DNA from 2 places in the Pontibacillus sp. ALD_SL1 genome. Region 1 is predicted to be linked to the other one. Evidence: predicted binding sites of a transcription regulator. Region 1 holds the regulator's gene; the other holds the start of a gene.

Region 1 (3,431 bases):
GCTCCTGCAAAATTTGTTGAATATCAGGATCTTTCAAGATTGCCTCACGCATACTTTGATAATGCTCTTGAAAGTTCTTACTCTCCCTCATCCATTTCTTCAAAGCTGTTTGGATCGGTTCCATTTCACTCATCCTTAAATCAATTTATTCGTAAACGTTAATCATCCATGTTCTTTAAAGCTTCTGCTAACTCTTGCTTTTCGCGTTCAATATCCGAGACAGATTTCCCATCTTTGCGTTTAGGAGCCTGATCTTCGCTTGACTGTCCCTTTTGACCTTTTTGATCTTTAAACCAATCAGGCAGGACGTCTTGCTTTTGATTTTTATTGTAAGAACGGTTTCCTCCGCTTTTTCGGTTATTCGCCCATTGTTGATATTTTTTATTTTCTGTTTTCGCAACCCGCATTGCATGACGAACAGTTTTCACCTGAAGCCTCGTCCAATGCCCTGCGATTGTTTCCATATAGTTTTTTGATAACTTCATATCTGTTTTAAGTAATACATAATAAATTAACACATTCATTACGCCAGGTGTTAACCCTTGTTGGGTCATAATATCACGAATCATTCGTAAATCCTTCTCCGGAGGTTCCGCTCCTCCCGAGAGGTCTAGCAACAGTTCTCTAGGAGAGATCTGTTCCAATCTTTTAATTAGAGCTTCTTCCTTATTATCTGCTTGCTCTTTAGGTGCCTCTTGGTCATTAGCGACAGATAATGAATCACGTTGATGAGTGACTTGCAGGTCGTCACTTTGTCCTCCTTTACTTTGGTAAAGGTCGTGACAAGCCTCTTTCAACTCAGAAAGGTCCAATTGATTCTCATCGTTAAGAGCCCACAAGATCGCTTTTTCAACATCATTAGTAGTTAAATTATATAATAAAGAAAGTTGAGAAAGTACTTTTTGGTTCTGATTGGAAAGGATACTCTGCACAGGTAACATTCTCTGGTCAAGTGATTGCTTTATATAGGAAAAGTCAATCCGACTCTCTTGTATGTTAGCACCTTGACTCTCGACTAATTCTTGGTCTTGCTCTTTAAAATGAGTGGGTGGTGGTTCAGTGGTCATCCCACCCATTGAAAATACGTGCTCAAAGGAAGAAGTGACTTCTTCTCCTTTTCGATATGACGAAGAACCACCTGAAAACGTACGTTGTAATCGTTCGTACTTTTGTTGACCAAGATGATGATATAGTAACAAGGATAACATCTCGTCCGCAAAAAATTCACTCGGGGTAAATGGACGAAGCAGTACATACGTATAAACCGTTTGGTCCTCAGATTGATCAACAAAAGTTCGAAGAAGCCCTATGGCTTCTAACCGTTTCCTTGCTTCGTAAATATGATTTAAAGGGAGATTGAGGTAACTCATCAATAGATGATGTGTATTAACGCCACCTACTTCCTCTTGCAGATCATACTCTGACAATAACGTTTGGTATAGACTAATGGATTCATTCCCGATTAAAGGTTGATATAAATGAGTCAGGGACATTGTGAAATCCATAGGCATGCTCCGAGCGACTGTTAACCGGTACCCATCTACCGGTAATAGCTTCCCAATTGATGTATGGTTCATTAAACTCCCTCCTTCCTCATATTCTTGGTGTAATGGTTCTATTCTATTACGAAAGGAAATAGATAAACCTGCATCTTTTCAGTCATTTTCTTCTAAGTATACATGGATTGTGCTCCTAAAAAAAGAAAAGAGCCAACCGGCCCTATTCTATTACCCTTCTGGATCTTGTTTAATCAAATCTTTTAATTCATCAAGAAAAACATTTATATCCTTAAACTGTCTATAAACTGAAGCAAAGCGAACATACGCAACTTCATCAATATGCGCAAGCCTGTCCATCACCATTTCTCCAATTTCCTTGCTATTAACCTCAGAAACGCCACGATTCCTTAATTCCCGTTCAATTTCCATGGCAATCGTCTCAAGTTCATCAACCGCAACAGGTCGTTTCTCACAAGCCCGAATCAGACCTCTCATCAACTTCTCTCGACTAAATTCTTCACGAGTGCCTTCTTTTTTCACAACGATCAAAGGGACTTCTTCGATTCTTTCAAAAGTTGTAAAACGAAAGTGGCACTCTTCACATTCCCGCCTGCGTCGAATCGATTTACCCTCTTCGACTGGCCGCGAGTCCAACACCCTAGTGCTCTTGTAATTACAATTAGGACATTTCACAGATAAATCAACTCCACATTTTTCTACATTTTATGAGCCATACCCGTTTCCAAAAACGGAAGTAGTTCCTTAATTTCTTTATGTTGCTTTTGGATTAACTTATGGCTATGTCCGAAATCAAACGGTAAGGCAGATTCCGTGGTAACAGAATAGTCAATCGCCGTTCTATACGGTTGTACCATTACTATACTAACGACGATAAATGCTTTCTTTCCTTTTACCGTTTGCAAGCTCATCTCACCATGTTCAATGGAAGATGAGACCAATTTATATTTACTTGAGTTTTTATAATAATCCTCTAACTGAGGAAAAGCTTTATCTTTTGTTGTTTTAAAGTAGTGCGTTCGAAGAGCTTCATTCCAGTGTTCTTCACTTGTTTCGGCATGATTCGTGAAATATGTTGAAAACCATTGTTTAATATTCATTTTCGTCCACCTCTAATCTATTATATCAAAAAATCGAAAAGGTTAAATACACACTTCTGTCAAGAATTTCGCTTTTTCTTCATTAATACCCCAATAATTGTACTGAGAAGGGCTCTACCCTCATTCCTTCACCATAAGAAATCTGAAATTTTTTGTAGAAATGGTTTTGAACTAGCTCTGTAACTATAAGTATTGTTCCTTTTAATATTCTCAGTAAGACCAAATTGATGTTTTTCGAAAGCCATAAAAAAGAAAGTACTCTTCATAAGAGTACTTTCTTTCGAACATTTATATTAGAGTACGTTGAATTTCTTGACTTCGACAGGTCCCATACCTCTCGGGACTTCAACCGTTTCTTGTGTTTTAGCTTCTAGTGATTGTGCAATATATTGTGCTGCTACATTGGGGTCAATTCGATCCCCGCACGTGTATACGTCAATACTTGCATAGCCATGTTCTGGAAAACTGTGAATGGTTAAGTGAGATTCAGAAATGATTACGACGCCACTTACGCCGTGTGGTGCAAATTTGTGAAAAGCAACTTCCCGAACTTCCGCACCTGCTTTTAAAGCAGCATCTACGAAAATTTGTTCAATCATTGTCATATCGTTTAGCTTTTCTGTATTACAATCCCAAAGTTCTGCAATTACGTGTCTACCCATTGTGTCCATCGGTAGTCCCCCTTTAAAACCAAAAAAGTTTACTTCTAAACGTCAAGCTTATGCACTACCACGGGGGCAAGTTAGTCCTAAGAGGTCCTAACCCTTTAAGCAGTCATAGGTTCGTCGGTATTTCAGAAGTTCAAAAGTTAGTA
Region 2 (3,431 bases), 280 kb from region 1:
ACCGTTAAGAGGTGTGAGTTACGGATTCCGTACTCTAATATACCTTGGCGAATATCTTCAGGCATGCCTTGCATGTATCCGGTATTAATGAACTTCATACGAAGCTCTTTTGTTTCTTCTTCTGTTTGACCTTCTAAGAAGGGGAAACTTCCTTTTTCTTTCGCGAGTTCAATGGAAGTGCGGTAAGCGGTAGTGGCGATCGTTTCAAAGATCTCATCTACTACTTTATTCCCTTCTTCAGAGCCATAGGCCGTTTCCGTATAGATTAGTAAATCGTGCAGTCCCATTACTCCAAGGCCAATACGGCGCTCACCTAGAGCCTGCTTTTTATTTTCTTCAAGGAAATATGGAGTAGCATCAATTACGTTATCTTGCATACGAACCCCTGTTTGAACCGTGTTTCTTAACTTTTCAAAGTCTACAACTTTCGATTCCTTATCCGCTACAGAAGCAAGATTAACTGCTGCAAGGTTACAGACAGAATATGGTGCAAGGGGTTGTTCTCCACATGGATTTGTCGCTACTACCTTGTGTCCATAACTTGTTGCATTTGTTTTATCATTAGCGTTATCGATAAAGAAGATCCCTGGTTCTGCTGAATAGGTAGCACAGATATTGATTAAGTTCCAAAGGTCTTTCGCTTTCATTCGGCGATACGTACGAACTTTATATCCCTTATCCGCCCATTCTCGAACGTCACCAGATTCATGCCATTCTTCATTGTAGGCTTTCATTTCTTCTTTTGTATAACTCTCAACATCTGGGAAACGCAGTTCATACATTTCATCATTTTCAACAGCATCCATGAAGTCGTTCGTTAAACATACAGAAATATTCGCACCTGTTAGGAACTCAGAGTTGTGAACATCATAGTTCCCACCAAGGTCCAGTTTCTCCCCGGCATCAGCAATGGCTGCATCTGTAAAGCCGCCTTTCCCTTCAACGCTTTTAAAGTTGACGATACTTTGATACATGTCACGCTCTGTTGCTGATAGAGGAGTAAATTTCAATTTAGCTTTCGCTTGTTGTTTGATGACTTCATCATCTACATTCTCAATCAAGAAGCGAAGGATTCGTGGGTTTTGCATCTTCGAGATGATGAACTCCACGATATCTGGGTGCCAATCTGCTAACATAATCATTTGAGCACCACGTCTTGAACCACCCTGTTCCACAAGGTGAGTGAGCTTTGCAATATCATCTAACCAAGAAACAGAACCTGATGACTTCCCGTTTACGCCTCTTGCAAGGGCGTTACGAGGACGTAGTGTTGAACCGTTTGTTCCTACACCGCCACCGCGGCTCATAATTTCCATAACCTGCTTACGGTGATCGGAAATGCCTTCACGTGAGTCTTGAATAAATGGCATGACGTAACAGTTGAAGTACGTAACATCTGTTTCAGAACCTGCTCCGTACAAAACACGGCCGGCCGGAATGAAGTTTAACTTAGACAGCTCATTGTAGAACTGCTGGAACGATTCCTGCCTTTTCGCTTCATCTGTTTCAACAGCAGCTAGTCCAGTTGCGTTACGCTTAGCGATCTGTTCATAGAAGATTTCAAGAGGCTTATCAATAACGTCTAGCTTACGATTTATAATACCTGTTTCCACTTCTTCTGGCTTCTCAAGGACGCTTGCGAACTCAGGCTCGACTTTCACTTCAGCTTTGGCCTGTTGCCAATCAATCGATACAATGTAACCTAATCCTCGCGCTGGAAATTTAGGATCATCTTTAACAGTAAGTACGACAAAGTCCCCTTTAGTAAGCGTAACTTTCTCTGTATCTTTAAAAGCATATCGGTCTAGCATCACCAAACGGGATACTCCAGCATGTGTGATGTTCATATCCTCCGTTACCGGATGTACTTGAGGAAATAAACCGATGTCTTTATTAAGTTGTTCTATGTTGATTTGATTCATTGTTTCATTTGCGGTTTGCATGAGCCTACCTCTCCTCTACCATAAAAAGTGTCGGTTGAACTCGACATAATCTAGATGATAACTCTTAAAAGCACGCCGTTCAACTAATACATATAACATACCACATAAACGACTAATCAAACAATATATTGTGTTCGACATTTTCGATACGCCCATATATTGTGTTTTTGAACGTTAGGCAGAAAATTTGTCAATCGCAAAATTCGCCAAGATTTGAAGCAAATAGAAGAAATATAAAGAGAAAAGATGAATTTATAGATGGAACGTATTTTTTTCAAGATTGCCCTTCTTCACCTGTTTATACCCTCCCCATATATGGGATGATCGTCCACTAAAAGTTATCCTTTATTTAAATAGATCTAGGGTTCCCTTGACTTTTCATATATGTAGGAGTCATCCACCAAAACTTCATCCATTAAAGTTTGACATACACGTTATACTGACATTGTGAAATTCTAAATAGCACCACACAACCTAGCATTAGAAAAAAACTTTGAATCTTATTATAAAGCAAACTATAATAGAGAAAGAAGATAGAACTATAGGGGGAAGATTAATGACCGGATTATGGATACTACTTGGCTTACTTGTTGTCATTATCGGCTATGGTGTCATTAAGTATATGGCTCAACGTCGTTATTTGAAAACATTAACCTCTGAAGAATTCAGACAAGGTTACCGTAAAGCTCAATTAATTGATGTACGCGAACCAAACGAATTTAAATCAGGCCACATTTTAGGGGCCCGTAATATACCCGTTACTCAATTGAAGCAACGCTTACAAGAAGTTCGCCCTGACAAACCCGTTTATTTATACTGCCAGAACGGATCACGCGCTGCACGTGCCGCTACCCTCCTTCACAAGAAGGGCTATAGCGACTTGAATCAGCTTCAGGGCGGATTTAAGAAATGGGATGGAAAAGTTAAATCAAGTTAAGAGTAAGAGCGATTTAATGTTTCCTTATTCAAAAAGACTCCTCAACATTGAGGAGTCTTTTCTTTGTTCGATTATTTCTGGTAACGTAGAACAGGTTTACGGGCAGCTGTCGTTTCATCCATACGACCTACAATTGTCGTATGCGGGGCTTCTTGAACAATTTCAGGATTGTCATTTGCTTCCTGATGGATTTGTCTCATTGCTTCAATAAACTCATCTAGCGTCTCCTTCGCTTCTGTTTCCGTTGGTTCAACCATCATGGCTTCTTCCACATTTAACGGGAAGTAAATCGTAGGTGGATGATAGCCGAAATCAAGAAGTCGTTTAGCCATATCAAGCGTTCTGACACCAAGTTTCTTCTGACGTTTTCCTGATAGTACAAATTCGTGTTTACAATGCTGTGAGAACGGAAGGTCAAAATCTTTCTCAAGTTCTCTCATCATATAGTTCGCATTCAATACGGCGTACTCACTTACTTGTTTTAACCCTTTAGCCCCCATTGTACGAATGTACGTATAAGCACGGACGTTAATTCCAAAGTTCCCAAAATA

The links. Region 1 encodes NrdR, which represses ribonucleotide reductase genes. Its sites were predicted from a motif close to AACACNATATATNGTGTT; they were not measured.
Region 2: a site for NrdR is predicted at 2,061-2,078, ahead of IMZ31_RS12595 (vitamin B12-dependent ribonucleotide reductase). Genes of this name have one in related genera too.

What each region holds. Positions count from the first base shown of each region.
Region 1 covers NZ_CP062974.1:2,758,271-2,761,701, forward strand. Annotated here, with positions in the region: gene dnaI (primosomal protein DnaI) at 1-124, opposite strand, end outside; gene IMZ31_RS14035 (replication initiation and membrane attachment family protein) at 159-1,577, opposite strand; gene nrdR (transcriptional regulator NrdR) at 1,728-2,192, opposite strand; gene IMZ31_RS14045 (cytosolic protein) at 2,216-2,617, opposite strand; gene speD (adenosylmethionine decarboxylase) at 2,911-3,288, opposite strand.
Region 2 covers NZ_CP062974.1:2,477,481-2,480,911, forward strand. Annotated here, with positions in the region: gene IMZ31_RS12595 (vitamin B12-dependent ribonucleotide reductase) at 1-1,943, opposite strand, end outside; gene IMZ31_RS12600 (rhodanese-like domain-containing protein) at 2,500-2,880, shown strand; gene gcvPB (aminomethyl-transferring glycine dehydrogenase subunit GcvPB) at 2,952-3,431, opposite strand, start outside.